4 regions of the Streptomyces sp. AM 4-1-1 genome follow, and region 1 is predicted to be linked to each of the others. Evidence: riboswitches for the same ligand, from Rfam matches in the RefSeq annotation. Region 1 holds a riboswitch; each other region holds the start of a gene.

The links. Region 1 has a riboswitch for cobalamin ahead of PZB75_RS28270 (iron ABC transporter permease). Riboswitches for the same ligand answer to the same signal wherever they lie in the genome.
Region 2: it holds a riboswitch for cobalamin, as region 1 does, so the genes downstream of both, PZB75_RS04985 (cobalamin biosynthesis protein) here and PZB75_RS28270 (iron ABC transporter permease) in region 1, are expected to answer to the same signal.
Region 3: it holds a riboswitch for cobalamin, as region 1 does, so the genes downstream of both, PZB75_RS01165 (ABC transporter ATP-binding protein) here and PZB75_RS28270 (iron ABC transporter permease) in region 1, are expected to answer to the same signal.
Region 4: it holds a riboswitch for cobalamin, as region 1 does, so the genes downstream of both, PZB75_RS27055 (DUF4430 domain-containing protein) here and PZB75_RS28270 (iron ABC transporter permease) in region 1, are expected to answer to the same signal.

The regions. Positions count from the first base shown of each region.
Region 1 covers NZ_CP119145.1:6,654,696-6,662,433, reverse strand. The annotation lists gene PZB75_RS28285 (carbohydrate binding domain-containing protein) at 1-185, shown strand, start outside; gene PZB75_RS28280 (TetR/AcrR family transcriptional regulator C-terminal domain-containing protein) at 654-1,352, shown strand; partial or broken gene PZB75_RS28275 (alkene reductase) at 1,484-1,933, shown strand; cobalamin riboswitch at 2,336-2,482, shown strand; gene PZB75_RS28270 (iron ABC transporter permease) at 2,680-3,672, shown strand; gene PZB75_RS28265 (ABC transporter ATP-binding protein) at 3,733-4,494, shown strand; gene PZB75_RS28260 (ABC transporter substrate-binding protein) at 4,512-5,519, shown strand; partial or broken gene PZB75_RS28255 (IS5/IS1182 family transposase) at 5,628-5,723, shown strand; gene PZB75_RS28250 (alpha/beta hydrolase) at 6,032-7,006, opposite strand; gene PZB75_RS28245 (aryldialkylphosphatase) at 7,149-7,738, opposite strand, start outside.
Region 2 covers NZ_CP119145.1:1,201,412-1,209,149, reverse strand. The annotation lists gene cobN (cobaltochelatase subunit CobN) at 1-2,899, opposite strand, end outside; gene PZB75_RS04990 (cobyric acid synthase) at 2,896-4,437, opposite strand; gene PZB75_RS04985 (cobalamin biosynthesis protein) at 4,434-5,414, opposite strand; cobalamin riboswitch at 5,576-5,710, opposite strand; gene PZB75_RS04980 (hypothetical protein) at 5,955-6,200, opposite strand; gene PZB75_RS04975 (inorganic phosphate transporter) at 6,239-7,522, opposite strand.
Region 3 covers NZ_CP119145.1:243,560-251,297, reverse strand. The annotation lists gene PZB75_RS01185 (acyl-CoA dehydrogenase) at 1-1,620, shown strand, start outside; gene PZB75_RS01180 (hypothetical protein) at 1,650-1,781, shown strand; gene PZB75_RS01175 (acyl carrier protein) at 1,881-2,141, shown strand; gene PZB75_RS01170 (beta-ketoacyl-[acyl-carrier-protein] synthase family protein) at 2,138-3,361, shown strand; cobalamin riboswitch at 3,460-3,646, shown strand; partial or broken gene PZB75_RS01165 (ABC transporter ATP-binding protein) at 3,701-3,910, shown strand; gene PZB75_RS01160 (PRC and DUF2382 domain-containing protein) at 4,065-5,027, opposite strand; gene PZB75_RS01155 (adenosylcobinamide amidohydrolase) at 5,320-6,045, shown strand; gene PZB75_RS01150 (homoserine O-acetyltransferase) at 6,148-7,302, opposite strand; gene PZB75_RS01145 (bifunctional o-acetylhomoserine/o-acetylserine sulfhydrylase) at 7,299-7,738, opposite strand, start outside.
Region 4 covers NZ_CP119145.1:6,386,181-6,393,918, reverse strand. The annotation lists gene PZB75_RS27070 (energy-coupling factor transporter transmembrane component T) at 1-176, shown strand, start outside; gene PZB75_RS27065 (ABC transporter ATP-binding protein) at 173-1,843, shown strand; gene PZB75_RS27060 (ECF transporter S component) at 1,840-2,646, shown strand; cobalamin riboswitch at 2,734-2,871, shown strand; gene PZB75_RS27055 (DUF4430 domain-containing protein) at 3,021-3,509, shown strand; gene PZB75_RS27050 (lamin tail domain-containing protein) at 3,772-5,229, shown strand; gene PZB75_RS27045 (MarR family transcriptional regulator) at 5,476-5,940, opposite strand; gene PZB75_RS27040 (DHA2 family efflux MFS transporter permease subunit) at 6,085-7,713, shown strand.

The sequences.
Region 1 (7,738 bases):
ACCACGTCGGCATCTCCGGCATGAACGACTCGAGCGACGCCGGTGAGGTCACCACGCCCGAGATCTGGACCCAGATCCGTGACTGGGCCAACAGCCACGATCTCGGCCGGCTCGCCTTCTGGGCGGTCAACCGCGACCGCCCAGCCTGGCAGTTCACCTCCATCACGGCCCGTTTCACCGGTTGATGCACTCGCACCATCGGTCCGTGGCGTACGCCCTCCCGTGAGGGCGCACGCCACTTCCGGTGCCGGCCGTGCGCCGCGGCCGTCGCGCCGAAGAGGACGCCTACCTGAAACAGCGCCACCGACCTGGGCGTTCGGAGCATACGGAAACAGCACGAACGTGCGCTTCACCCTGGCGCGATCAAGGCCCGGCGCCCAACGGAACGGATACGCTCACCTTCCGGGACCCCCACCTATAGGCTCGTAGGACAGGTGAAGGTCAGCGACGCCAGTCGCCCGCCGCCCGGGTTGAACGAGCTGGAGCGCACCAGCGACGGAGCGGTATGGGCCAACGTCCACCCCAGCGACACCATCGTGCCCGCCGCCGGAACCACCCACGCACTTCGTGCGACGTACCGAGGTCGGCTCCTGAGCAATTTGGTACGTCGCACCAAGTTGGTATGTCACACCAAAAAATGTCACCATGGAGGTATGCCGATGCCAACGCGCCGTGCCGGGCGGCGCAATCAGGTGCTCTCCAGGGAGCAGATCCTCACCGCCGCCATCGAGTTGCTGGACGGGGGCGGCGAGGGCGCACTGACGGTGCGGGCGCTCAGTGAGCGCCTGTCGACGGGGGCCGGGGCCATCGCGTATCACGTGGGAAAGCGGGATGATCTGCTGGACGCGGCGACCGAAACGGTCGTGACAGCGGCTCTGGCCGAGACACCCGCGCCGGCGCGGTCCACACCGGCCGAGGAGATCCGCGTGGCGGCACTGGCCCTGTTCGACGCGATCACAGCTCACCGGTGGCTGGCCACACGGCTGACCCTGCAAATCGTCCGCAACCCGGTGGGTCCGGTCACAGTCGGCATCTTCGAGCGGATCGGCCAGCAGGTGCAGGCCCTCGGTGTGCCGCGGGAGCGCTGGTTCGACGCGGCTTCGACACTCGTGCACTACATCCTCGGCGCGGTCAGCCAGAACGCCCGCGTCGAAGGGGACAGTCCCGGCGCCGACGGCGAAGTCGACCGCGGGGAGTACTTCGACGCGGCCTCGGCGCGATGGCGAGCACTCGCGCCCGGGACCTATCCGTTCATGCACGCCATCGGCGGCCAGATGAGGGACCACGACGACCGCGAGCAGTTCCTCACGGGCATCACCGTCATCCTCGACGGCCTCGTCCGTCTGCACTGACGCCCCCGGCCGGGCAGCCCCGGCCAGGGCTTTGAGAAGAGGACACCTCCATGCATGACGTCATCGTCGGGCGGCGCACACGCGCGAGCCGCGCGGGGCCACATCCGGCAATGGTGCGGCTGGAGAGGTTCGCCGCGTACACCGTCGAGACCGTGGGCGTCGCCCGCACCGGCATTCTTCTGTCACCCGGAGGTGGCGTCTGGGACGCGATCGAGGACGACGCCGCCGAGCTGAACACCGCTCTGCTGACCGAGCTGGCCCGCCTCGATCTCGCCTGCGTGCACCTGGAGGCCACCACCGACGAGGACACCCTCCTCCAGCTGAGGAACGCCTGGCCCGGCACCCTGATCATCAGCCCCACCATGCCCGGCGGAGCCAAGCAGACCGGCAAGTCCGAAGCCGACCACTGGCTGGGACTCGGCGCCGACCTGATCGCCTTCCGCCGCGCCTTCCTCGCCAACCCCGACCTCGCCGAACGACTGCGCGCCGGCCTGCCCGTCGCCCCCGCCGACGAGAACACCTTCTACCAAGGCGGCGACAGCGGGTACATCACCTATTTGACGTACCAGTACACCGCCTGACCGGCACCCAACGGAATCCGCAGAGCGGCCGCGAGTCTTCGCGGCCGCGGCCCGCCACGCCTTGGAGGGCCTGGACGACGAGGCGCCGGGGTCGACCTGGCCGAGAATCCGGAGTTCGCCGAAGGGCCGTCCACATCATCGAGGGCCTGCTCAAGAGCCCCTCCGAGGTGAAGTTCGACCGGATCGTGGCTGCCTGCTCCTTCCACGCCGTCCTCCCGGTGCTGCTCGCGCAGGCCCGGTCCGGCGGAAAGATCCTGCTCACCCTGTCCGGCTGCCTCTACGTGGCGGGAGCCGGCCAGGATCGGCCGTGGGCAGCCGGTGTGCTTGGAGGGACTCGGGGCAGGAACCATAACGATCACTCTTCTGAGCAGGAGTGAAAGGGGCGCGCCGAAGCCTGGGGAGGTCAAGGCGCGCCCTTGCCGTCTTGTTACGCTTCCTGTGCCTCCCGCGGGGGAAGACCGGTGAGAATCCGGCGCTGACCCGCAACGGTGTGCGCGGCCCACGTCGGCCACGCAAGTCCGATGACCCGCGGCAGGTGAGCAACCCGTCAACCGCTCGCCGCGGACTGCGAGCAGGGACCTCTCAGAGCCCCCGGGCTCTTCTGGTGCCTGCCCTGCGCGTTCCACCGGTGGCACCAACCCGGAGGATGTGCGCCCGTTTTGCCCCGCACCGCCGCTCTCTCTGTCCCCGCGGAAGTCTCGCGCGGACGAATACCGACTGCGCCGCTGGTCGTCGGACTCGCACTCGTGTTGGTCGTCTCACTCGCGTGCGGGGTCGGGCTCGGAGCGACCGGAATGGGCTGGGGCCAGGTGCTGCGGCTCATGTGGGCCGGCCTCAGCGGCGGGAGTATTGATACCGGCGACGCGGGGGCGTACACCATCGTGTGGGAGATCCGCTTCCCGCGCGTCGTACTCGCGGCCGTGGTCGGCGCGGGGCTCGCCGCGGTCGGTGTCGCGGTGCAGGCGCTGGTTCGGAACGCTCTGGCCGATCCCTTCGTGCTCGGTATCTCCTCGGGCGCCGCTGTCGGCGCCAACGCGGTCATCCTGTTCGGCGCGCTCGCCGGTCTCGGCGTATGGGCACTCTCCTTCTCCGCCTTCGTGTCGGCGCTCGCCGCGACCCTCATCGTCTACGCGGTGGCCCGCTCCCCGCTCGGGCTCAGCCCGCTGCGGCTCGTCCTGACCGGCACGGCGCTCGCATACGGTTTCCAGGCGGTCACCACCGTCATGGTCTTCAGCGCCGAGCGAGGCGAGGCGGCTCGCGCAGCGATGATGTGGCTGCTCGGCAGCCTGGGCGGCGCGACGTGGCCGAAGGTGCCGCTGGCGGCTGCGACGGTGCTGGCGGGCTGGCTGTGGCTCAAACTGCGGGCAGGCGCGCTGGACGCGCTCTCGATGGGTGACGAGACGTCGTCGGTGCTGGGCGTGCCGCCCCAGCGGCTGCGGCGTGAGCTGTTCGTCGTTACGGCGGCTGTGACGGGCACGGTGGTCGCCGTGAGCGGGGCGATCGGTTTCGTCGGGCTGATGGTTCCGCACCTCGTGCGGATGCTCGTGGGCGCCTCGCACACCCGTGTACTCGCGGTCGCGCCGCTCGCCGGAGCGGTACTGCTCGTGTGGGCCGACCTCCTGTCGCGGGCGCTGCTCGCGCCCACCGAGCTGCCCGTCGGCGTGGTCACGGCCGCCCTCGGCGTGCCCGCGTTCCTGCTGCTCATGCGGCGTGGCGGCCACGCGCTCACAGGACGCTGAGTTCAGGCGTCCAGCAACACCATCCGTACCCGTATCGATGTTCATCATGAAGGAGGAGACGTGCGGCTCGACGTCGAAGGCGTTTCGGTCGAGGTGGCCGGCACGCGGCTCGTCGACGAGGTCACCCTCGACGCGCCCACCGGAACCTTCGTGGGACTGATCGGGCCCAACGGCAGCGGGAAGTCGACGCTGCTGCGGTGCGTCTACCGGGCACGACGCCCCGACACGGGAGTCGTCAGGGTCGGCAGCGAGGATGTGCACCGCATGACGCCCCGGGCCGCGGCGCGCCTGCTCGCCGCGCTTCCGCAGGAGTCGGCCGCGGACTTCGACTTCACGGTCACCGAGGTCGTCACGATGGGACGCCTGCCGCACCGCGAGCGCACCTCCGTGGGTGACCGGCAGATCGTCCTGAAGGCCCTGGAACAGGCAGGAGTGGCGCACCTCGCCACGCGCAGCTTCCTGTCGCTCTCCGGCGGGGAGAAACAGCGGGTACTCATCGCCCGTGCGCTCACCCAGCAGCCGCGCGTCCTCGTCCTGGACGAGCCCACGAACCACCTCGACATAGCCCACCAGCTCGATGTGCTGCGCCGGGTCCGTGCCAGTGGCCCGACCGTGCTCGCTGCCCTGCATGACCTGAACCTCGCCGCCGCCCACTGCGACCGGCTGCACGTCCTGTGCGGCGGCCGCGTCGTCGCCTCGGGCCCCCCGGACGAGGTCCTGTCCCCCGCGCTGCTCGCCGAGGTCTTCGGCGTAAGGGCGCACCGGGTGCGCCACCCCGAAACCGGCGCCACCCAGTTCCTCTTCGATTCACTGACTCCCTGACTCCCCGGAAGGCTCCTGTGCACAAGCTCGTGACCACCGCCTCGCTCGGCCTCGCCGCCGCCCTCACGCTGACCGGCTGCGGTGCGAAAGTCTCACCCGACGACAAGAACACCGAGCCGCAAGCCGTGACCGTCACCAACTGCGGGAAGAAGGTCACTTACGACAAGCGACCCGAGCGGGTGGTGACCAACGATGTCGGCATCACCGAGCTCATGTTCGCTCTCGGCCTGGAGAGCCACATGGCGGGCTACGTCATGCCCGGCGACAAACGTTCCGTCGAGGACCTGCCGTACAAGGACGCATACGACAAGGTGAAGTGGCTCTCCAAAGACCGCATCACCAAGGAGACAGCGCTCTCCGTACGCGCCGACCTCGTCCTCGCCGGCTGGAACTACGGCTTCAACGAGAACGCGTTGACGCCGGACGAGCTGCACAAGGCGGGCATCGATACGTATCTGCTCACCGAGTCCTGCCGCAACGCCCGCACCAGCACCTCGCGCGGAGTCATGCCGCCACTCGACGCGCTCTACACGGATCTGGAGAACCTCGGCACGATCTTCGGCGTCGAGGAGCGCGCACAAAAGCTGATCAAGCAGTACAAGGCAACGGTTGCCGACGTTCGAGCGAAGGCCCCCCAGGGCGCGGACCGGCCCTCGGTGTTCCTCTACGACAGCGGCCAGGACCAGCCCTTCACCTCGGGCCGCTACGCCGCACCCGAGCAGATCATCAGCGAGGCCGGGGGCGTCAACCTCCTGCACGACCTCAAGGACTCCTGGACAGCGGTCGGCTGGGAGACGGTCGTGAAGAGGAACCCGGACGTCATCGTCATCAACAACTACGGCTCGACGAGCGCGGAGCAGAAAAGGAAGTTCCTGCTCTCTTACCCGCCGCTGCGAAACGTCTCCGCGATCAAGCACAAGCGGATCTACACGCTGGACTACGCCGATCTCGTCGAGAGCCCGCGCAACCCCTCAGCGATCGAGCGGCTCGGCACGTACCTGCGCCAAGGCGCTGACGGTTCCTGAGAAGAACGGCAGAGGCCCGGACACGGCATAGGCACGGACTTACGCCTCTCCATCGGAGAAAGCACAGTGGGGCGCTATCCCGCCCTGGACACGCGCCCATCCACCGCCCAGCGGGTCACCGACCCCGTCGGCGCACTGCTGTGGATCTCGCCCGCGCTGCCGGGCCGCACCCACGACCTGGCCGCCGCCCGCACCCACCGGATCAGAACTCACTGATGACGGCCGGTCGGCGCCGTGGATTCGCGCCGGTCCTTGTCCCTCGGACTCACTGCACGTAACGGGCACGTTCCGGCGTACAGGGTGTGCCGGCCGTCACCGGGTCGACCGTGAAGGACAGCGGGACCCCGCTCGTGCCGTCGGCCGTGTCGTTGTCCCCGAGTTCGACATTTCCGGATCGTCGAATGCCCTCAGGCGGACGTCCGACCCATGGTGACCGTGCTGTTCGCGGCCGCCGGCGACGACCGCGAACAGCACGGTTCGTCCTCGCGACGGATGCACCGTCCCCGAGGAAGTCAGAGGCCGAGCACGCGGCGCAGCCACGACAGCCGCGCCGCGAGGGCGGCCCGGCTCGTCTCGTGGCCGGGGGCGAAGACGTCGAAGCCGTGGAAGGCTCCGTTCCAGATGTGCAGCTCCGCCTCTCCGCCCGCGGCCCAGATGCGGGACGCGTAGGCCACGTCCTCGTCGCGGAACAGCTCGGCGCTGCCTGCCTCGATGAACGCCGGCGGAAGAGCTGACAGGTCCGCCGCGCGGGCGGGTGCGGCGTAGACCGACACGTCGGCCGTGGGGTCGCCCGCCTTCTCGCCGAGCAGCGCCTGCCAGGCGACCACATTGATCCCACGCTGCCAGGTGCCGGTGCCGTCGTACTGGTGGCTGGAGACGGTCGTGTTGGTGTCGTCGAGCATCGGGCACAGCAGCAACTGCCCAGCCAGAGGTGGCCCGTTGCGGTCGCGGGCCAGCAGAGAGACCCCGGCCGACAGGCCACCCCCCGCGCTGCCGCCCATGACGACGACACGGCAAGGGTCGACGCCGAGTTCGGCGGCGTTCTCCGACATCCACTTCAGGCCGGCGTAGCAGTCCTCGACCGGTGCCGGATCGGGGTTCTCCGGGGCGAGGCGGTATCCGACGCAGACGGCGACGACGCCGAGCTGTTCCACGAGGTCGGCGATCCTCGGGATGTCCTGGTGGCGGTGGCCGCTGATGGTGCCGCCGCCGTGGATGTTGTAGAGCCCCGGTACCGGGGCGCCCAGGTACCGCGGACGCAGCACGGTGATTTCGAGGTCCGGAGCGCCGTCCGGCCCGGGGACCGTACGCTCCTCGGCGTCGATCTCACGCGTGCCGATGACCTCCGCGACCGTCAGCTGGGGGAAGACCCCGGCCTCACGCATCAGCGGGACGGTCTCCAGCGACGGTGCGGGCCCGTCTCCCGAAGGCATGCTCTCCAGCACCGCGTTCAGGGCCGGGTCGAAGGGAACTGGGGTGACTGGCATGACTCTCCCCTTGCTTCAGTTTGCTTGTGGTGGTCCGACCCGTGATCGGACCGGTGATCGGATCAGCGCGGAAGACCGTGTCGTGTCCTGGTCCGACACGGCCAGGCACACCGGGCCGGGAGGACGTGACGGTAGGGGCCCGCTACCTCGGCGGCGCGAAGGTGAGTGCCCGCGCCGGGTTGTCGACCATGATCGACCGGATGGCCTCCTCCGCCACCCCGAGACGGCGCAGGGCCGGCAGGAAGTACCGCGGGATGTAGTCGAAGCCCTTGCCGCCGTACTTCTTGAGCTGGATCTTCTGGCACACGTCGTGGCCGAGCACGATCCGCTCCGCCCAGCCCCGTTCCACCAGGTCCGCGACGCCCCGGGCGACCTTGTGATCGCTCATCAGGAACAGGTGGCCCCACGGGCTTCCGGGTGAGGCCATGAAGTCGAACTCCACGAAGACGCCACGGGCCAGCAGGCGTTCGCCGAACGACGGGTCCGCCAGGACGTCCGAGGCGTGTCCCAGTACGACGTTCGAGGGGGCGACGCCCTCCTCCTCCAGGATGTCGAGGACCCGGAACTTCTCCTCACCGACGCCGCCGACATGGAAGGTGAGGGGCGCCCCGGTGATCCGGCCGGCGCGTGCGCCGGCCCGCACGCTCTTGAGTTCGTTGTCGGTGAGCGGCGCGGTCTCCGCACCGATCTCACCGATGACGCCGGTACGGACGCCGGTACCGTCGGCGCCGA
Region 2 (7,738 bases), 5.5 Mb from region 1:
GTACGTAGTTGACGTCGGCCGGTTCGTCCAGCTCCGCCACCCTCCGTACCGCGTCGTCGATCAGCCCCACCACGTGCGGGAACGCGTCCCGGAAGAACCCGGAGATCCGCACCGTGACATCGATGCGCGGACGGCCCAGCTCGGCCGCCGGAACCACCTCGAAGCCGGTCACCCGCCGCGACGCGTCGTCCCACACCGGGCGGCACCCCAGCAGCGCCAGGATCTCCGCGATGTCGTCGCCCTGCGTACGCATCGCGGACGTGCCCCACACCGTCAGACCGACGGACTTCGGGTAGTCGCCCGTGTCGGCGAGGTACCGGGCGATCAGCGAGTCGGCCAGCGACTGCCCGACCTCCCACGACAGCCGGGACGGAATCGCCTTCGGGTCCACGGAGTAGAAGTTGCGCCCGGTCGGCAGCACGTTCACCAGACCGCGCGTCGGCGAACCGGAGGGACCGGCCGGCACGAAACCACCGTCCAGCGCCAGCAGGATGTGACCGATCTCGTCCGTCGTCCGCGCCAGCCGCGGCACGACCTCCTCGCACGCGAAGCCCAGCACGGCGACCGCGTCCGGGAGTTCGACGCCCAGCACCTCACGCACCAGGCCCGCGACGGCCGTCACGTCCCAGCCGCACTCCTCCATGCCCTCCGCGAGACGGCGGCACAACCGCTCCAGCAGGTCGATCGCGTCGGCGCCCGTCCTGGCCGGGCCGTCCACCAGCGCGGTCAGCCCGGCGGGCACCTTCACCGCCGCGCCCGGCTCCGCCAGCAACTCCTTCTCGCCGAACCCGAAGTGCTCGGCGATCGACGCCCGCAGCCCCGGCAGCGCGTTCGCCTTGCCGCCCCACACCTGCGAGGCCCGCAGCACCGCCAGCACCAGGTTGACCCGCGCCTCGTCGACCGGGCCGCCGCCCAGGATGTGCAGACCGTCGCGGATCTGCACGTCCTTGATCTCGCAGAGGTAGCCGTCGATGTGCATGACGAAGGAGTCGAAGTCGTCGTCGCCCGGCTGTTCGTCGACATGCAGGTCGTGGTGGAGCTCGGCGGCCTTCACCAGCGTCCAGATCTGTGCCCGTACCGTCGGGGCCTTGGCCGGGTCCAGATCGCTCACCAGGGCGTACTCGTCGAGCAGTTGCTCCAGCTTGGCCAGGTCCCCGTAGGTGTCGGCGCGCGCCATCGGCGGTACGAGGTGGTCCACCACGGTGGCGTGCCCGCGCCGCTTGGCCTGGGTCCCCTCGCCGGGGTCGTTCACGATGAACGGGTAGACCAGCGGGAGTTCACCGAGTACGGCGTCGGGACCGCAGCCCGCCGACAGACCGAGCCCCTTGCCCGGCAGCCACTCCATCGTGCCGTGCTTGCCCATGTGCACGACCGCGTCCGCGCCGAACGTGTTCTCCAGCCAGCGGTACGTCGCCAGGTAGTGGTGCGACGGCGGCATGTCCGGGTCGTGGTAGATCGCGATCGGGTTCTCGCCGAAACCGCGCGGCGGCTGGATCAGCACGACGACGTTGCCGAACTGGAGCGACGCCAGCACGATGTCGTCGCCGTCCACGTAGAGGCCGCCCGGCGGCTCCCCCCACGCCTCCAGCATGGCGTCGCGCATCCCCGGCTCCAGCTTGTCGAACCAGGCCCGGTAGTCGGCGAGCGGCACCCGCGCGGGCGCCGCCGCCAGCTGCTCCTCGGTGAGCCATTCGACGTCGTGGCCACCGGCGTTGATGAGGCGGTGGATCAGCTCGTCGCCGTTGTCGGGGTGCCCGTCGACCCCGTAACCGGCGTCCCGCAGGGCGTCCAGCACACGGATCGCCGACGCAGGGGTGTCCAGCCCCACCGCGTTGCCGACCCGGGAGTGCTTCGTCGGGTAGGCGGTGAAGACCAGCGCCAGCTTCTTCTCGGCGTTCGTCCGGTGCTTCAGCACGGCGTGCCGCACCGCGATCCCGGCGACGCGCGCGGCCCGTTCGGGGTCCGCCCGGTACACCGGCACCCCGTCGGGACCCTGCTCCTTGAAGGAGAAGGGGACGGTGATCAGCCGGCCGTCGAATTCGGGGATCGCGACCTGCATCGCCGCGTCCATCGGCGAGACCGCCGCGTCCGACGCGTCCCAGGCCGCCCGGGACGACGTCAGGCAGAGCCCTTGCAGCACCGGTACGTTCAGCTCGGCCAGCGCTCCGATGTCCCACGCCTCGTCGTCGCCGCCGGCCGAGGCGTCCGACGCGCGGGTGCCGCCCGACGCGAGGACGGTCGCGATCAGCGCGTCGGCCCGGCCCAGCAGCTCGTACAGCCCGGCGTCGGCCCCGCGCAGCGAACCGCAGTACACCGGGAGGGCGTTGGCGCCGCGCGCCTCGACCGCGTCGCACAGCACGTCGACGAACGACGTGTTCCCCGCGAGTTCGTGCGCCCGGTAGAAGAGGACACCGACGGTCGGGCGGCCCTCGGTGAACGCGCGGTCGCCGCGCAGCCCCCATTCGGGCATCTTCTGCGGCTCGGCGAAGCCGTGCCCGGTGAGCAGCACCGTGTCGGACAGGAACCGGGACAGCTCGACGAGGTTGCCGGGGCCGCCCTCGACGAGATAGCGCAACGCCTCCGCGACGACCCCGGCCGGGACCGACGACTCGGCCATCAGCTCCGCGTCCGGCACGCTCTCGCCGCCCAGCAGGACGGTCGGTATCCCGGACTCCCTCAGCACCGCGAGCCCGTCCTCCCAGGCGCGCTTGCCGCCGAGGAGGCGGACCACGGCGACCGCTGCCCCCTCGATCAGCGCGGGCAGCTCCGCGCGGGCGTCGACCCGGGTCGGATTGGCGATCCGGTAGGGCGCGCCCGACGCGCGGGCCGCGAGCAGGTCCGTATCGGCGGTCGACAACAACAGCACGGTCGTGGTGGGAGTGCTGGGGGTGCTGCTCATGCGCGTGCTCCAGGGGCTCCGGGGGCGATGAAGGGAAGTCCGGCGGGCGGGCCCGACTCGATGAGCCGCAGCAGCGCGCCGGTGTCCGCGTGTTCTTCGATGAGGTCGCCGAGGCGGTCCAGCTGTTCCTCGCGCAGCGCGGCGAAACAGGTGTCGGGCGCCGGGACGAAGCGCCGGCCCGCCGCGCGGGCCACCTCGGTCAGGAAGCGGCGCCGGAAGGTGTCGCTCTCCAGCGAGCCGTGCCAGTGGGTGCCCCACAGGGCGCCCACCCGGCAGCCGTCCAGCGGTGTGCCCCGGCCGTCGGTGATGAACGGCTCGCCGCCGTGCACGGTGGCGACACCGTGATGGATCTCGTATCCCTCGACGGGCGCGCCGAGCGCCTCGCCGACGGGCCGGGCGAGGGTCTTCTCGCGGTCGAACCTGACCCGCACGGGCAGCAGCCCCAGCCCGTCGACCAGTCCCGCGCGGGACTCCACGTCGTCCTCGACGCGCTCGCCGAGCAGTTGGTAGCCGCCGCAGACACCGAGGACCGGACGGCCCTCGGCGGCCCGCCGCACCAGCGCGTCCGCGAGACCGCGCTCGCGCAGCCACGCCAGCGCCCGGACGGTGCCCCGGGTGCCGGGCACGACGACGAGATCCGCGTCGGTCAGCTCCTCGGCGCGGTCCACGAACCGCACGACGACGCCGGGTTCGGCGGCCAGGGCGTCCACATCGGTGAAGTTCGACATCAGCGGTACGGCGCAGACGGCGACGCGCAGCACCTCCTCACCGTGCGGCGGCGCGACGGCCGACTCGCGCACGGCGCCGCGCAGCGACACCCGCAGTCCGTCCTCCTCGTCGATGCCCAGACCGTGCGCGAAGGGCAGCACCCCGTACGTCCGGCGGCCGGTGAGTTCGCGCAGCATGTCGAGGCCGGGTTCGAGGAGCGACACGTCACCGCGGAACTTGTTGACCAGGTACCCCGCGATCAGGGCCTGGTCCTCGGCGCCGAGCAGTGCCGTCGTACCGAAGAACGAGGCGAAGACGCCGCCCCGGTCGATGTCGCCGACGACGACGACCGGGAAGCCCGCGGCCCGCGCGACGCCCATGTTCACGATGTCGGTGCGCCGCAGATTGATCTCGGCCGGGCTGCCCGCCCCCTCGCAGATCACGGCGTCGTACGTACCCCGAAGCTGCTCCAGACAGTCCACGACCGTGCCGAACAGGGCCTCCTGACGGCCTCCGTGATACCCGCGCGCGCTCATCTCGCCCACCGGCCTGCCCAGCAGGACGACCTGGCTGGAACGGTCGCCACCGGGCTTGAGGAGCACCGGGTTCATCAGCGCGGTCGGCTCGACGCGGGCGGCCTGCGCCTGCATGGCCTGGGCGCGTCCGATCTCGGCGCCCTCGCGGGTGACGAACGAGTTCAGCGACATGTTCTGCGCCTTGAACGGGGCGACCTTCACCCCCTGGCGCACCAGCCAGCGGCAGATGCCCGCGGTGACGACGCTCTTGCCCGCGTCCGACGTGGTTCCGGCGACCAGCAGTCCGCCGCTCATATGGATGTCCGTCCCGAGGAGAGCCGGGGGCGGGCGGTGGTGCGCCGCCCCGCGAGGAGCCGGCCGGCCACGCACACCCCGAGGGCGAGCACGGTCACCCGGCGCGAGAGCCGCACCGCGCGTTCGATGTCGGGCACGCCGACGGGGCGGCCGGCGCCGCCGTTGAGCACGGGCCGGTGCTCGACCCGGCCCGCGTAGGAGAGGGTGCCGCCGAGCCGGACACCGAGCGCGCCCGCGAAGGCGGCCTCGACCGGACCGGCGTTGGGACTCGGGTGGCGGCCCGCGTCCGCGCGCCAGGCGTGCGCGGCGGCGCGCGGACGGCCGCCCGCCACCACGGCGAGCGCGGCGGTGAGGCGGGCGCCGGGCCAGCCCGCGACGTCGTCGAGGCGGGCCGACGCCCAGCCGTACCTGCGGTGGCGCGGTGACCTGTGCCCCACCATGGCGTCGAGGGTGTTGACGGCACGGAATCCGACGAGTCCGGGCACCCCGGCCAGCGCGCCCCACACCAGGGCGCCGACGACGGCGTCGGAGGTGTTCTCGGCGACGGACTCCACGACGGCGCGGGCGATCCCGGGCGCGTCGAGGGACTGCGGGTCGCGGCCGCACAGGTGCGGCAGCCGCTCCCGGGCCGCCTCGACGTCCCCGGCGGCCAGCGCGGCCCCGACGGTACGGGCCTCGCGGCCCAGCGAGGTGCCGCCGAGCACGGACCAGGTGGCGGCGGCGGTCAGGGCGACGGCGGCGACGGGACGGTCGCGCACGGTACGGGCGGCCAGCGCGGCGGCCCCGGCGGCGCCTCCGGCGCAGACCAGGGCGTGCAGCGCGCCCCGGCCCCGGTCGTCGCGCCACAGCCGTCGTTCCACAGCGGCGGCGGCCCGCCCGAACACGGCGACCGGGTGCCCGCGGCGCGGGTCGCCGAGGAGCAGATCGCCGGCCAGACCGGCCGTGGCGCCGTACGCGAAGATGCGATCGGCACGCATGGGTTCAGACCGCCGTCACGCCTCGGTGGATCGTCGTACGGGGGTCTCGGGCGCGGGAAGCGCTCGGGCCCGCGGGGGCGGGGGCCGACGCACGGCAGCCAGGCATGGCGTTATGTCCTCACTCAGGGTCCGCGCCCTGGTTCGACGTGACCGGCGACGCAGAGTCTCCTGGCTCCCGGATCGGCGGTTCCCCCGGTCTTCCGGCCCGCTCGCGCGAACCGTGACTTCCGGTGGATGGGGGACCGCTCCCCGGTGACAGTGGCGGGACCGCGCCGGATTCGCACCGGACTTCCTCTGCTGTCGCCGTAAATGGCTTCGGCAGTCCACCACGCTCCGAGAACACCCGTCAACCTGCCGTTGACCTGCGACGGCGCAGTGTGCGAAGACGCACATCGGACCGGCCGCGGGGGAGTGCGGCCGGTCCGATGGAGGGTGAGCGCGCAGAGGGGCGCTCACCCCGGTGGTCAGGTGCGGTCGGAACCGCGGCCGGTCCCGGCGGGCGGCGTGTGCCGGGCCCGGACCTCGGGGCGTGCGCCGGGCTCAGGCGACGATCAGGAAGATCCCGTACGCGACCGCCGCCGCGCACAGCCCGAAGCAGGCGTACGCGCCCGCGCGCGCCGCGACGAGGGAGCCGCCGGAGCGTTTCCCGTCGACGCCCGGCGCCGTGGGCTCCGGCCGCTGCTTGGCGAGGCCGACGATGCCCAGGGTGAACAGGCCCACCAGGGCGACGGTGACGACGAGGGAGACGCCGAAGACGGTGCCGAGAGCGGCCCAGTCGATGTGCATGGTGCGGTGTCCTTTCTGCCGCTGGTGCCGGGGCGGTACTAGACCGTGGCGGGGCGGGCCGGGTCGGTGGCCGCCGGGGCCGGCGCGGGGGCCGGGATGGTGGCCTTGAGTTCGGCGGCCAGGACCCCGGCGGTCGGCGGGGGGCTGACGGCGGCGATGGCGGTGGTGACGACGCCCGCGGGCTCGGCGGCCGGGTCCTCGGGGGCTGCGCCCGAGGGAGCGACGTCGCCGTGGCCGACCGGACGGCGGCGGGACAGCGCCCAGATGGCGCCGGAACCCGCGGCCAGCAGCGCGGCGACCACGACCACACCCCAGGTGCCCTGCTGCGTCAGGAACTCCGCGCCCGCGCCCACCAGACCGGCGGCCGGCAGGGTCAGGCCCCAGGCGACGAACATCCGGGTGGCCGTGGACCAGCGGACCGCACCGCCCCGGCGGCCGAGGCCCGCGCCCATCACGGCACCGGAGCAGGACTGTGTGGTGGAGAGGGAGAAGCCGAGGTGCGAGGAGGCCAGGATGACGGTGGCCGCGCTGGTCTGCGCGGCGAATCCCTGCGGCGGCCGCAGTTCGGTGAGGCCGCTGCCCATGGTGCGGATGATGCGCCAGCCACCGAGATAGGTGCCCAGCGCGATGGCGGTCCCGGCGGCGACGATGACCCACACGGGCGGGTTGGAGCCGGGGGAGAGGACCCCGCCGGTGACCAGCGCGAGCGTGATGATGCCCATGGTCTTCTGGGCGTCGTTGGTCCCGTGGGCGAGTGAGACGAGACCGGCCGAGGCGATCTGCCCGGCGCGGTAGCCCTTGGCGGCGGCCTTCTCCTGCGCCCCGCCCCGGATCTTCCCGCCGATCCGGTACGTGAGCCGGGTGGCCAGCAGCGCGGCGATCCCCGCGACGACCGGGGCGGCGACGGCGGGGAGCAGCACCTTGGTGACGACGGTGCCGCCGTTGACGGACGACCAGCCCGCGGACATCACCGCGGCGCCGATGAGGCCGCCGAAGAGCGCGTGGGAGGAACTGGACGGCAGGCCGACCAGCCAGGTCAGCAGATTCCACAGGATGGCGCCGACGAGCGCGGCGAAGATGACCTCCGTCCTGATCCCGCTCTCGTTGATGATCCCGCCGGAGATCGTCCTGGCGACCTCCACGGACAGGAAGGCGCCGACGAGGTTGAGAACGGCGGACATGGCCACCGCGGTCTTGGGCTTGAGTGCGCCGGTCGAGATGGTCGTCGCCATCGCGTTCGCGGTGTCGTGGAAACCGTTCGTGAAATCGAACACTAGAGCTGTCGCGATCACGATCGCGAGCAGCAGCGTGATGTGTTCCATTTACCCAGGCAATCGTTCGACGTCAGTGGCACGTGGACCGTAGGCAACCTGGATGAACGGGAGATGAACTGGACGGGGCGTTGTGGTGACCCGAACGGCGCGTCGCCGTTCCGCTTGTGTCCGTCCGTGCGGGTGGGGGAGAAGCGACCGGGCGGTACGGGCGCGGCCCGGTCCGCCGTGGCCCGTACCGCACGCCGTTCCACGGCCGACGCCGAC
Region 3 (7,738 bases), 6.4 Mb from region 1:
GCGGCCCTGCACGAATGGCTGGCCCCGGTCGACCCGGCGCTCACCACCATCGCGGGCATCCACTACAACCTCTTTCTCGGCAGTCTCCTCGACCACCAGGGCGATGCCCCGAGGGACCTGTCGGACTTCCTGCGGCTGCGGCGGACCGGCACCTTCCTCTGTACGGAGGTGGCGCACGGCAACGACGCGGCGGCGGTCGAGACCACCGCGACGTACGACCGTGAACGGGACGGATTCGTCCTGCACACGCCGTGCGCCGGGGCGCAGAAGTTCATGCCCAACACGGGCCCGGCGGGCGGCCCCAAATCCGGGCTGGTCGCCGCCCGACTCCTCGTCGACGGCGCCGACCTCGGCGTCTTCCTCTTCCTGACCCCGCTCACCGACGGCGAACGGACCCTGCCGGGGGTGCGGGTCCGGCCGCTGCCCGCACGGCTGGGCAGCGCGGTCGACCACTGTCTGACCTCCTTCGACCAGGTCTTCGTGGGACGCGGCGCGCTGCTCGGCGGCGAGCACGGCCGGCTCGGCGCGGACGGAAATTTCAGCAGCTCGGTGAGCAATCGCAGACGCCGTCTCCTCGTCTCGATCGGCCGGGTCACCCCGGGCAAGCTCTCCATGAGCGCCTGCGCGGTCGGCTCCGCCCGCGCCACCCTCGCGATCGCCGTCCGCTACGGCGGGCACCGGTACATCTCCGGACCCCGCGCCTCGCGCCGCGTCCCGGTGATGGCCCACCGCAGCCACCACGGGCCGCTCGCCACCGCCCTGGCCACCGTCTTCGCGATGAGCCTGCTGCACCGCAGGGCGCTCGACCGGTGGACGGCCCACACCACCGCGGACCGGGACGAGGCGGAACGCCTGGTCGCCGTCGCCAAGGGGTGGATCACCTGGCAGGCCCGCACCGTGATCGTGGAGTGCCGTGAACGGTGCGGTGCCCAGGGCCTGTTGGAGGGCAACGGCATGACCGAACTCATCACCGGCATCGAGGGGGCGATCACCGCGGAGGGCGACAACCTCGCCATCCACGCGAAGGCCGCGGCCGAGATACTTTTCACCAGCGCGTCCGGCGAGCGGCGTGCCGCCCCGGCCGCGCGGTACGGCGACCTCTTCGACCCCCGGTTCCTCGGGAGCCTCCTCGCGGCCGTCGAGGAGATCTGGTTCGCCAGGGCCGCCGCACGGATGGGCCGGGCGCCGCACGGTGATCCGCTCGGCCGGTGGAACGCCGCGTCGGGAGCGGCGCTGCGGGGGGTGGAGGCGCATGCGTACCGGCAGGCTGCCGAGGCGTACGCCGAGGCGGTGACCGGTCTCCCGGAGGGACCGGCCCGCGAGCGGCTGCGGGAGCTGGAGCTGCTGTTCGCGCTCCAGTGGGTGGCCCGCAACAGCGGCGATCTCCTGGCGGCCGGGTGGCTGACCGCCGGCCAGGTCGACGCGCTGCCGGAGACCACCGAACAGCTCATCGCCGCCGTCGCCGCGCACGCGGGCGAACTGGTCGAGTCCTTCGCGCTTCCGGATGAACTGTTCGGCGACTGGCCCATCGCGGGTGCCGACTACACGGACGCGTACGAAGATCCGGAAGGTGCCTGGCGAACCGGCCCGGAGCGGCCCCGGACGCCGGGGACGCGATGACCCCGGTGGCCGGGGCCCCGGTGCGGTCGATGAAGGAGGCCGCGGCGGCGCTCGGCGTCAGGGCCGTGCTGCTGGCGTACTGGGGCACGGCTTCCACGCTGGCGCGGTGGTTCGCGAAACCGCGCCGCGGCGGTGACGAATCGGTTCGCCCCAAGGCGTAACCGGCGGTTCGTCGTCGAGTTGTTCCGGCGGCGGAGTGTCTGATGCGCGCTTCATCCACATGGTCGCATACATATGCGCACGCAAGCGAAAGGAAGATCATGTACGAGATCCACCCCAAGATCAACGAGATTCTCATCGGCACCTTCAGGGTGCCCGCGGCGGAGATCCTGCCGCACTCCACGATGGACAGCCTGGAAATGGACTCCCTCGCCGTCGCCGAGTTCGCCGTCATCCTGAGGGAGACGCTGGACGTGGACGCGGGCTCGGACAGGCTCTACCGCGATGCCACCCTCGCCGAACTCACGGCGTTCATCGACGAGTCGCTGCGGGGCGAACTGCCGGTGGGCAACGCCCGATGAGCCGTCACACCGTCGTCGTCACCGGCCTGGGAATGATCACTCCGGCCGGCCACGACACCGAGACCACCTGGAACGGCGTGTGCGCCGGGGTCTCCTCGGCCCACACCGTGCCGGAGCTCGACGGATGCGTGGTCGACTTCGCCTGCACGGTCGACGACACCGGCCTCGACGCCCGGATCGGCGGAAGGACCGCCTTCCGGATGGGGAAGTACGTCAAGTTCGCCGTCCTCGCGGCCAGGGAGGCGGTCGCGGACGCCGGACTCGACCCCGCCGACTGGGACGGCACCCGGGTCGCGGTGGTCGTCGGCACCAGCAGCGGCGGCTCGGCCGGACTCACCGCGCAGGCCGTCACCCTCGACCGGCGCGGCCCGAGCGCCACCTCACCGTCGGGCATCCTGCTCACCATCCCCAACATGCCCGCGGCGGAGATCGCCATCGACATGCGGGCCACCGGCCCCAGCCTGGCGCCGTGCACCGCGTGCTCGTCCGGCGTCACCGCGCTGTCCGTCGCCCGCGACCTGCTGGTCACCGGCCAGTGCGACATCGCGGTCGCCGGGGCCACCGAGTCGATCATCTACCCGGTCGCCATGACGGGCCTCGCCCGCTCCGGCGCCGCCGCTCCCGCGGACGGCGACCCGGCCGGGCTGTGCCGCCCGTTCGCCGCCGACCGCCGCGGACTGGTCATGGGTGAGGGCGCCGCCATCATGGTGCTGGAACGGGCCGACGACGCGCGCGCCCGGGGCGCGGCCCCCCGCGCGCTGCTCGCCGGTACGGGCGCCACCACCGACGCCCACCACCCGACCAGCCCGCTTCCCTCGGGCGCCGTCGCCCAGGCCGCGGTCGAGTCGGCGCTGCGTGACGCGGGGTGGCGGCCGGAGGACGTCGAGCACGTCAACGCCCACGGGACCGCGACCCCGATGAACGACGCGACCGAGGCCGCCCTCATCAGCCGGGTCTACCCGCACCGGCCGCCCGTCACCGCCCCCAAGGGCGTGCTCGGCCACTGCATGGGGGCGGCGGGCGCGATCGAGGCCGGGCTGACCATCCTCACCCTTCAGCACGGCGTCGTACCACCGATCGCGAACCTCGACGCGCCCGCGCCCGAGTTCGACCTCAACTGCGTCACCAAACAACCGCTGAGGCAACCCGTCGGACGGGCCGTCAGCCACTCCTTCGGATTCGGCGGACACAACGCCGTACTGGCGCTCCAGCGTCCCTGAACCGGGTCGACGGGCCACGGAACGGGGGCGGAACGCCGGGCCACCGGCCTGGCGTACTGCCCCCGCGCACACCCCCGCCGGGCGGTCATCGACCGCGTGACAGTTCGCTAAATGCTGGTGAAGCCCCATGCGGGGGTCAGGAAATCCGGTGCGAGTCCGGAGCTGACGCGCAGCGGTCAGGGGACGGGCGGGGCCAAGGCCACTGGGACGCCCACGGGTTCCCGGGAAGGCGCCTCCTCCGTGTGAACCCGAGTCCGAAGACCCGCCGGCGGCCGCGCCCGGGACCGGACACGGCACACGGACACCAGGCTCCGCGCACGAGCCGTGGGACGCCGGGGAACTGCCGTCGTCGCGCCGCACGACCCCAACAGTCTCCCGGCGGTGTTCTGCGAGCGGATCGTCGTCACGGAACAGGGCCGGGTCGTCGCGGGCGGTGTCCCCGCACGAGGTGATCACCGCGGAACCCATCGCGGACGTCCACCGCGTGACCGCGGCGGTCCCCCGGACCGGTTGGACGCCCGGCCCTCGGTGCGCTTCCTGCCCGGGCGGGGCCACGCGGCGGACCTGAGAGGCCGCCCCGGCGCCCGCGCACGGGCCGGTGCCGGGGCGGCGAACACCCCGGCACCGGCCCACGGGGTGAGGGGCGGACCCTGCGGCCCGCCCCTCACCCGGTGTGTGTGACTGTCCCCGCCGATGCGGAGGGTCAGCGGCGACGACCGCGGCCGAACTCGCCGCCCGCGTCCTTGCCGCCCTTCTCCGAGCCGTCCGCGTAGTCGACCTGCTCCTTGCGGACCTCGGCGGAGACCTCCTTCTGTTCGGTGACCCGGTCGGTCTCCAGACGCACCCGTTCCACCGGCACGGCCTCCTTGCGGACCGTGGCACGCTCCGCGTGCAGCGTGACCTCCACGTCCTGCTCGCCGATGTCCGACGCCCGGGTCGACTTCTCGTCGCCCCGCAGAGGTTCACGGACCATCCGCACCTCTTCATGGCTCACGGGCACCGTCCTGGTGACGTTCTCGGTCACCACGTACTTGCGCAGATGCGCCTTGCCGCTCTCGTACTCCTCCGTGCCGACGCGCAGCTGCTCCTCGGACCGGATGACCTCCTCCTTGCCGCCCATGCCGGGAGCCGACCGCTCCGCTCCCGCCCCCGCCATCGGACGGGACATGGCGGACGCGTCCGCGTTCCGGTGCTTGCCCGTACCGGCCGGATCACCGGCGGTACGCGCGGTACCCGCCGCTCCGGCGCCCGCTCCGGCGCCCGCGGCACCCAGAACACCCGCGCGGGACGCGTCGGGCGTCCCGGTGCCGGTGCCGGACCGGTCGCCGAGCTTCGTCGTGCGGTTCCGGGTCAGTCCGTAGTGCCGGTAGAGCTCTTCCTCCTCCGAGACGGACAGATGCGCGTCCGCGTCGACCCTCGGGGCGTCCTTGACGCGGTCCTTGGGATGCGAGATGTGCAGGTCGGAACCCGACCGCCGGGCCCCGGAGAGCGGTACGAAGCTCTCCTTCATGCCGAACAGACCGGTCTTGACCGTGATCCAGTCCGGCTTGCCGGTGTCGTCGTCGACGTACACCCGCCCCACATTTCCGATCTTCTCCCCGTCACTGTCGTAGACCGTCAGGCCGTCGAGCTCTCCGGAATCCGTGAAACCGTCAGCGGCACCCATGACCGATTCCTCCTCGCCCGAGCGCGTCCTGTGGGTGAGTCCCCCAGGGGAGGCGCGCCCGACTTCCATCGCGCCTCACCCCGTAGGACCGTGCAACCGCCGGGCACCGGAGGACGGCCTCCGGCGGACCCGCCAGGTGCGGGGACGCCCATCACGGCCCACCACCGCGCGCCTGCGGCCGCCGCCACCCGCACTAGGCCGTTCGAGTGAAGCGAGGGGATGGTGACGGGGCCGTGGGCGCGGGCAGCGACGGTCACCGGCCCGGCCTGGGAACGGGTCCGGTGCGCCCCATATGATCGGCGGGCCGTTGCCCGAACCCGTGCCCAGGGAGTGCGCCATCACCGACGTACGGACCTTCCCGCCCCAGCGGCGCGGCGAGCTGCTGGGGCGGCACGAGGGCGGCGTCGGTCTGCACCACCTCGTGTGGCGGCTGGGACCCGGCTGGCGGGTGTGCGGCAGCGCCGTGCTCGGCGGCGGACTCGGCCCCCGGCGATGGATCGTGAACGCCCAGGTGCCCGGTGGGTACCCACGCCTGGACCCCGACCGGCATCTCGCGGAGATCGCCGCGGCCGAGGGCCTGACCGGCCCCGGCGCGGGACTGATGACCGCCGCCGACGTCACCGCCCGCACGGTCGCCACCGACAAGGGTGCGACGGCGACCGTCACCTGCGGTCTCGGTGTCCGGGGCTGGGCCGCTGCGCCGGACGGCGACACCGGGCCGCGGCCGCCCGGCACCGTCAACATCGTGGTGACCCTGCCGGTCGCCCTGTCCGACGCCGCGCTGGTCAACGCCGTCGCCACGGCCACCGAGGCCAAGGTGCAGGCGCTTCTGGACGCCGGACTCGACTGCTCGGGGACCCCCACCGACGCCGTCTGTGTCGCCTCGCCCGCCCCGGGCGCCGACGGCGGGGAACCGTTCGCCGGGCCCCGTTCACCCTGGGGGGCGCGCCTCGCCCGCGCCGTGCACCGGGCGGTTCTCGACGGCGCGCGGGGGGAGCGGACGGCGGGGCGGATCTGACGGGACGCGTACCGAAGAGGTCCACGGCCGGGCGGAGCGGTCCCGTGGGACCGGCCTCTCCGGGCATCACCGTCGCGTGCCCGCCCCGGCCGGCCGTGGGTGTCAGGTGCCGGGCAGCACCTCGCGCAGCAGGCGCCCGACCTGCTCGGTCTCGATCAGGAATCCGTCGTGCCCGTACGGCGAGTCGATGATCCGGAGCCTGCCTGCGCCGGGCAGCGCGGCCGCCAGCCGTGCCTGCTGCGCGAGCGGGTAGAGCCGGTCGGACTCGACACCCGCGACCAGGGCGGGCATGCGTGCCGCGCGCAGGGCCGGGGCGGCGCCGCCCCGGCCCCTGCCGACGTCGTGCCCGTTCATGGCCTCGGTGAGCGTGACGTAGCTGCCCGCGTCGAACCGGCGCACCAGCTTCGCGGCGTGATGATCGAGGTACGACTCCACCCCGTAACGCCCGCCCCGACAGGGGTGTTCGCCCGGCTGCGGCCGGCCGCCGAACCGGGTTTCCAGCTCCTGTTCGCTGCGATAGGTGACATGGGCGATCCGCCGAGCCAGCCCCAGGCCCCGGTGGGGTCCTTCGCCGGGCGGTGCCTCGTGGTAGTCCCCGCCCCGCCAGCCCGGGTCGGCGCGGATCGCGGAGATCTGGAGCGATCCCCAGGCGATCTGCTCCGCCGAGGCGGCGGCGGTGGTGGCCAGCACCGCCAGGGCCCCGGTGCGTTCCGGCCGGCTCACCGCCCATTCGAGCGCCCGCATCCCGCCCATCGAGCCGCCGATGACCGCGGCCCAGCGTCCGATGCCGAGGGCGTCGGCCAGCTCGGCCTCGGCGGCCACCTGGTCACGGACCGTCAGACGGGGGAACCGGCTGCCCCACCGGGCGCCGTCCGGATGCGGCGACGAGGGTCCGGTGGTGCCCTGGCAGCCGCCGAGCACGTTCGGCGCGACCACGAACCAGCGGTCGGTGTCCAGGGCCTTCCCAGGGCCGATCAGGGCGTCCCACCAGCCCGCCGTGGGGTGTCCGGGCCCGGCGGGGCCGGCGGCGTGGCTGTCACCCGTCAGCGCGTGCAGCACCAGCACCGCGTTCGCCCCGTCCGGGTCCGGCCGTCCCCACGTCTCGTACGCCATCCGCACGCCGGGAAGCGTGTCGCCGCACTCCAGCGGCAGCGGCCGGCCGAGCGGCGCCCAGGACCTGCGGCCCGGCGGGTCCCCGTCCCGGTGGCCTCCCGTGGCCGGGACGGGGAGCGAGGGGGGTGCGGCCGTCCGGTTCAGGACGCCGCCTTCGCCGCCCGGAAGCCCGCTTCCAGATCGGCCTTCAGGTCCGCCACGTTCTCCAGCCCCACCGACAGCCGCACGAGCCCCGGGGTCGCCCCGGTGGCGGCCAACTGTGCCTCGTCCAGCTGGCTGTGGGTGGTCGACGCGGGGTGGATGATCAGACTTCGTACGTCACCGATGTTCGCGAGGTGGCTGAACAGCTCGACCGCGTCCACGAAACGCTTGCCCGCCTCCACCCCGTCGCGCAGCTCGAACGAGAACACCGCGCCGGCGCCGCGCGGCAGATATCGCTGCCCCGCCTCGTACCACCTGCTCGACTCCAGGCCCGGGTAGTGCACGGCGGACACCTCGTCGCGCCCCTCCAGCCACCGGGCGAGGGCCAACGCGTTCGAGGTGTGCCGCTCCACCCGCAGGCTGAGCGTCTCCACACCCT
Region 4 (7,738 bases), 270 kb from region 1:
ACGTCGGCTACGACCCGGCCGAGCTGAACCCGTCGATCTATCCGCTGAGTTGGCCGACCCTGCCGCTGCTCCCCGCCGCGGCGGTCCTGCTCGCCGGAGCGGCCGGGTTCCTCGCGCCGCCACCGGGCCCGTCCACCCCGCGTGTTCCCGCGCGGCGCACCGAGGATGCCAAGTGATCACTTTCGACCAGGTCGGCGTGGAGTACGACGACGGCGCCGGGCCGGTGCTGCGCGAGGTGGACCTGACGGTCGACGAGGGTGAACTCTGCCTCGTCGTCGGTCATACCGGGGTCGGCAAGTCGACCCTGCTCGGGGCCGTCAACGGTCTCGTACCGCATTTCACCGGCGGCACCCTGTACGGCAGGGTCACCGTCGACGGCAGGGACACCGCGCACCACCCGCCGCGTGAACTCGCCGATGTGGTCGGCGTGGTGGGACAGGACCCGCTCGACGGCTTCGTCACCGACACCGTGGAGGAGGAACTTGCCTACGCCATGGAGCAGTTGGCCGTCCCCGCCGCCGTGATGCGCAAACGCGTCGAGGAGACCCTCGATCTGCTCGGCCTGGCCGATCTGCGCCACCGGGCCCTGTACGAGTTGTCCGGCGGCCAGCAACAGCGCGTCGCGATCGGTTCCGTCCTCACCGCGCATCCCCGTGTGCTGGTGCTCGACGAGCCCACCTCCGCGCTCGACCCGACGGCGGCCGAGGAGGTCCTGGCCGCCGTCACCCGTCTCGTGCACGACCTCGGGGTCACCGTGCTCCTCGCCGAACACCGCCTGGAGCGGGTCGTGCAGTACGCCGACCGGGTCCTCCATCTCCCGGGCGACGGCCGGGTGGTGTCCGGCACACCGTCCGAGATCTTCCGTACGTCGTCGATCGCGCCGCCCATCGTGGAGCTGGGCAGAAGCGCCGGCTGGTCGCCCCTCCCGCTCTCCGTCCGCGACGCCCGGCGGGCCGCGGTCACGCTGCGCGGCGACCTGGCCGACACCCCGCCGCCACCCGTCCGTCCCACCGCCGTCCGTCCCACCACCGCCGGCGTCGCTGACGCGGCACCGCTGCTGACGGCACGCGGCGTCACGGTGGCGTACCACGGCGTCCCGGCCGTGCGCGAGGTCGATCTCGATCTGCGCGGCGGCGAGATCACCGCCCTCATGGGCCGCAACGGCTCGGGCAAGTCCTCCTTGCTGTGGGCACTCCAGGGGTCGGGGCCCCGTAGATCCGGCACCGTGCGGGTCGGTCCGGACACCGGGGCGAAGAGGCCCGATCCGAAGGCCCTGCCGGCCGCGGAGGCCCGGCGGCTGGTCGGCCTCGTACCGCAGACCCCGACCGATCTGCTCTATCTCGAAAGCGTCGAGCAGGAACTGGACCAGGCCGACGTCGAGTCGTCGGGCGCGCGCGGCGGGGTCCGCGCACGCTCCGTCCTCGACCGGCTGGCTCCCGGTATCGACGGCGGCACGCATCCGCGCGATCTGTCCGAGGGCCAGAAGCTGGCCCTGGTGCTCGCCATCCAACTGACCGCCGCCCCACGGGTCCTGTTGCTCGACGAGCCCACCCGGGGGCTCGACTACCGGGCGAAGACCCAGCTCATCTCCATCGTCGACGCCCTGGCGTCCGAGGGCCGGTCGGTGGTGATCTCCACCCATGACGTCGAGTTCGTGGCCCGGGCGGCCGACCGGGTGGTCGTCATGGCCGAGGGCGACATCGTCGCCGACGGACCGACGGCCGAAGTCATCGTCGCCTCGCCCGTGTTCGCCCCTCAGGTGGCGAAGATCCTCGCACCGCTCCCGTACCTGACGGCAGATCAGGTGACGTCCGTACTCACCCGTGACGAGGCGGGTTCATGATCGGGCGTGCCACGACGGCCATCCGGGTCACTCCGCGCGCCGGCCTGGTGATCGCGATGGCGGGCTTCCTGGGACTGGTCGCGTTCTTCTGGCCCTTCCTCGTCGCACCGGGCACCTTCGGCTCGAACTACGCGCCGCCGCTCATCTTCGGCGTGCTGCTCGTCCTCGTCCTCTGCGTCGTGATGTCCGAGATCGCCGAGGGTGGCATCAGCTCCAAGGCGCTGGCCATGCTCGGGGTGCTCTCCGCCGTCAACGCGGCGTTGCGCCCGCTCGGCGCGGGCACGGCGGGCATCGAGACGGTGTTCTTCGTGCTGGTCCTGGCGGGCCGGGTGTACGGTCCCGGGTTCGGCTTCACCCTCGGCTGCACCTCGCTGTTCGCGTCGGCGCTGATCACCGGCGGGGTCGGCCCGTGGATGCCGTACCAGATGTTCGGCTGCGCCTTCGTGGGCATGCTGGCCGGACTGCTGCCCCGGGCCACCGGCCGCCGCGAGATCCTGCTGCTGGCCGGATACGGATCGGTCTCCGGCTACCTCTTCGGTTTTCTGCTCAACCTCTCCTTCTGGCCCTTCTCCCTCGATCCGAACAGCTCGATCGCCTATCTGCCGGGGCTCCCCTTCACCGAGCAGTGGCAGCGCTATCTCGCGTTCGACCTGGCCACCTCGCTCGGCTGGGACACCGGTCGCGCCGTCACCAACTTCGTCTGCGTCGTCCTGGCCGGACCCGCCGTCCTCGCCACCTTCCGCCGCGCGGCCCGCAAGGCCCGCTTCCAGGCACCGGTCAGGTTCGCCGACGACCGACCGTGAGATGAACACCAGGCGGCCCCAAGGGAGTTCGAGGAACACGAAAACCCGGATTCGCGCCCGCCCCACCTCGTACTGTCATACGATCCAGCTACTTCGGACGATTCCGGAGCCACAACCGAATGCGTGCGCGACTGGGGAAAGCCGGTGGGAATCCGGCACTGACCTGCAACCGTGTGCGGCGCGACACGCGCCGCGAGCCGGAGATCCCGACGCGCCACGCGTACCGCTTCTCACCGCCACGGTCTGCGGCGTGAAGCCCCGGGCCCCTGGTTCACCGGTCCCCGCCGCCTCCGTCCGGAACGCGGCCGGGGAATCCCCGTGCGCCGGGTGTACGGGGTCCCGCGCCGGGCCCGTACACACCGGAAGGCATCACCATGCGCCAGCGTCTGGCCCGCACCCTCGCCATATCGACGGCCGTACTCGGCCTCACCGTCACCGCCGCCGCTCCCGCCACCGCGCACGGCCACGGCGTACGCGCCAACGCGCCGATCACGGTATCCCTGAACGTGCAGGGGCCCGACGGCGTCCTCTTCAAGGGCCATGTCCGGACCAGGGGCCACGACGTCACCACCGCAACCGGCGGCACCCACACCTGTGACGGCACCAACGGCGGCCAGAACCCGAACGCGGGTGCCACGCCGACCGCCACGCTCGACGACGCCGCCAGGAAGAGACACTTCACCTGGGACGGCACCTGGTACCCGTCCTTCGACGACTTCAGCGTGGACACGATCAAGGGCGTCAGCGGCGGCGCCACGGCGTACTGGAACATCTCGGTGAACGGCGCCCCGACCCCGGTGGGCGGCTGCCAGTTCCGGCTGAAGGCGGGCGACAAGGTCGCGTTCACCTGGAGCGCCTTCTGACGGAGCGGGGTTCCCCGCGGCAGCGGCCGCGGGGAACCCCGCGCGAGCGCACGGGTCCGGGCCGCTCGGGGCGCGTCGCCGGACGGTGTTCCCGGCGTTCTCCGTTCCCGGTGCGTTCAACCGCCCGTCGTCCGGGTATCGCAGGCTTCGCGACGAGCGCGTATGCGCTGCTCGACCGACCGACTCCCCGAGACAAGGACCGGCCGCATTGCGAACGCACTGGCGTAGAAGAGTCCATCTCACCGCTGCCACCCTCTCCGTCGTGGCACTGGGTCTGTCCGGCGCGTCGGCGTCGGCTCAGCCCCCGACACCGGAACAGAGCCGCGCCCGCACCTTCCCGCAGCCCCAGACGCGAGCACAGACCCAATCCCAGGCGCAGAGCACGGTGCGGATCAACGAGATCGAGTCGAGCGGCGGTACGCCGGGCGACTGGGTCGAACTGGTCAACACCGGCTCGGCGTCCGCCGACGTCTCCCGCTGGATCGTCAAGGACGACGACGACTCGCACACCTACACCATCGCGTCGGGCACCTCGCTGGCCCCGGGCGGGCATCTCGTGCTCGACGTCGAGTCGTCCTTCGGACTGGGCTCCTCGGACTCGGTACGGCTGCTGCGGCCCGACAGCTCCACACCGGTCGACTCGTACACCTGGACCGCCCACGCCACGACCACGTACGGCCGCTGCGCCGACGGCGCCGGGCCGTTCACCACGACATCCGCACCGACCAGGGGTACGGCGAACGCGTGCGGCGGGCAGAGTCCCGGCACCGGCACCCGGTGGCCGGGCGACGCCACGGTCACCGTCGCCGACCGCTCGAACGCGTTCGGTACGAACCTCAGCGGCCTCTCCTTCCAGAGCCCCGACGTACTGTGGGCGGTGAAGAACGGACCGGGCAGGCTCTACCGCCTGGTGCCCGACGGCACGACATGGCGCCCCGACCCGGCCGGTGGCTGGTCCTCGGGCAAGGCGCTGCGCTACGGCAACGGCGGCGGCGACCCGGACGCCGAGGGCGTGGCCGTCACCCCTGACGGAGTGTTCGTCGCCACCGAGCGCGACAACGACCACGGCGGCATCAGCCTGCCGAAGATCCTCCGCTTCGACGTCTCGTCCACGGCTGCTTCCCTGAACGCGACCGCCGAGTGGAACCTCACCGCCGACCTGCCCGCCGTGCCGGCCAACAGCGGGCCGGAGGGCATCGCATGGGTTCCGGACACCTATCTCACCGCGCACGGCTTCCATGACGAGCACACGGGCGGCGCGTACGACCCGGCGGCCTATCCCGATCACGGCGGCGGGCTGTTCTTCGTCGGTCTGGAGGCCAACGGCACGGTGTACGCCTACGCGCTGAACCGGACCGGCGGCGGATACACCCGGGTCGCCACCTTCCCGAGCGGTTTCCCGGCGGTGATGGACCTCGAATTCGAGCCGGAGACCGGCCGGCTGTGGGCGGTCTGCGACAACACCTGTGCGGGCCGCGCGGCGACCCTCGGCATCGACACGCGGGGCCGGTTCACCGTCACCGCCGTGTACGACCGCCCCGCCGCGATGCCCGACCACAACAACGAGGGCTTCGCCATCGCGCCGCGAGCGGCCTGTGCGGCGGGCCGGAAGCCGGTGCTCTGGTCCGACGACGACAACGACGACAAGCACGCGCTGCGCGCGGGCACACTCCCCTGCACCCCGTCCGCCACGTCCACGACGGCGCCCGGCACTCGCTGACACCGGCCGCCGTCGCGGCCGAGCGTGACGAGCGCCCCCGCACAACGCTCGGCCGGGAAGCCCCGGCCGAGCTTCCGGCGTGCCGTCGAGGTCTCGCCCGGACTCCGCCCCGACGCCACGGCCGACGCTCCTGTCGGCCCCGGTGGCGCGGTAGAGGGGGGTCACCCGAGTGGTCGAGGCTCGGGGAGGTCGAGAGGGGGCCGGCCGGTTCGGCGGGTACTCGGCACCGGACGCGCCGAACCGGCGTCAGGTCTTCGGGCCCCGCTCGGCGATATAGGTGCCCATGCTCGCGCTCAGGTCGGTGAGCAGGGCCTCGAAGCCGGCCACGACCTCCGGCGGGTGCCCGGCCATGACGGCGTCGAGGCGGACACCCAGGGGGCGGAAGAACTCGTCGGCGCGCTCCTGGACGTTGGCGCTGCCGCGCAGGGTGACGATCCGCCGGTCGGTGTGTTCCCGGCTGCGGATGATGTGTCCGGCCTGTTCGAGGCGGTTGAGCAGGGCGGTCGTCGCGCTCGGGGAGAGCAGGATCCGTTCGCTGAGCCGGGCCGGTGAGAGGGGGGTACCCCGCTCATCCGCTGCGGCGATCTCCAGCAGGGCGGCCGCGTCGGTGGAGTGCAGGCCCAGCCAGTCGGCGAAGAGGCGGCTCAGCTCGGTGAAGTGGCCGCCGTAGGCCCGGAGCGCCTCTATCAGCCGTTCACGCTGCGCGGTCATCTCACCGCGTGTCGATCCCTCCACCGCCGGCGCCACCTTTCCTCACCCCGGGCCGGTCGTCCGTGCCGGCCATGCCTTTTGACAACCTACCGTCCCCAATTTATCCTTCCACTATCAAATTATTCCACCATGGAAGGAGTTGGCATGCGTAGCTCTTCTGCCACCCGCCGGTGGCTCGGCCTGATCGCGATCGCGTTGGGGGTGGCGCTGATCGTGGTGGACACCACGATCGTGAACGTGATCGTTCCCTCGGTCATCGAGGACCTGGACGCCACCTCCGCCCAGGCGCAGTGGATTCAGGAGTCGTACGCCATCGTCTTCGCGGCGCTGCTCCTGCTCACCGGCCGGCTGGCCGACATCTTCGGAGCCCGCCGGATCTTCGTCGGCGGCGTCGTCGTCTTCGGGGCGACCAGCGTGCTCGCCGGGCTCGCGCCCAACAGCGGACTTCTCATCCTGGCCCGGTTCCTCCAGGGCGCCGGAGCGGCGATGCTGCTGCCGACCTCGCTGTCCCTGCTGAAGGCGACGTTCACCGGCAAGGCGCGCGGTCAGGCGTTCGCCGTGTGGGGCTCGACCATCGGCGCCGCCGCCGCGCTCGGCCCGCTGCTGGGCGGCTGGCTCGCCGAGCACGTCTCCTGGCGCTGGGCCTTCGGTATCAACGTACCGCTGTCCGTGCTGGTCGGGGTCGGTGTGCTGCTGTACATGGCCCCCTCGCCCCGGACCCGGGGCCGCGTCGACGTACCGGGAGCGCTGCTCTCCGTCGCCGCCCTCGGGCTGCTCGCCTTCGGTCTGGTCGAGGGACGTACGTACGGCTGGATCACCACCGTGCATCCCCTGGAGATCCTCGGACTCACCTGGTCCGGCGGCCCCTCGCCCGTCCTGGTCGCCCTGGTCCTCTCGGCCGTCAGCCTCTACGCGTTCGTACGGCGGCAGATTTCACTTGGCCGCAAGGGCGACGCGGACCGGGTCCTGATGGACGTGAGCCTGTTCTCCATCGCGTCGTTCCGGGGCGGCAACATCGCCACGCTGATCATCGGCATCGGCGAGTTCGGCGTCGTCGCCATCCTGCCGCTGTGGCTGCAGTTCACCCTCGGCTACAGCGCCCTGCAGGCCGGTCTGGCCCTCGTGCCCGTGGCCATCGGCTCCTTCGTCGCCAGCGGCGCCAGCTTCGGCATGGCAGCCAAGGTCGCCCCGCTCGGCCAGCTGCGCGTAGGGCTCGCGCTGGAGGTCGTCGGGCTCGCCGGGATCGGGCTGATCGCCTCCCCGGACAGCTCCTGGTGGCCTGTCTCCCTGGTGCTCTTCCTGTACGGGATCGGCGTCGGTTTCGCGACCGCGCAGGTCACCAACGTCGTCCTCAACGACGTGCCCGAAGCCAGCTCCGGGCAGGCGTCCGGGGTCCAGAGCGCCTTCCGTCAGCTCGGCTCCGCCCTCGGCATCGCCGCCCTGACCACCGCGTTCTTCACCACGCTCAGTACCCGGCTGAACGACCGGCTCACCAACGGCGGTCTGCCCGCGGGCGAGGCGGACCGGCTCACCGGAGCCGTCACCGACAGCGCCGGGGCGGCCATCGGGCCCCTGGCCGCCAACCCGCAGACGGCCTCCGTCGCGGACGCGGCCCGCGCGGCGATGACGGACGGCGTCGTCCTCGGCGGTTACCTCGCCGCCGGGTTCGTCCTGCTGGGGCTGATCGCTTCCTTCCTCATCCCCGCCTCCTCCCCCACGGGCGGGACGGCGGAGGCCGACCCGTCGGCGGACACGGAAGCCGTGGCCCGCTGACACGTCCCTGGTGCCGGAACGGTGC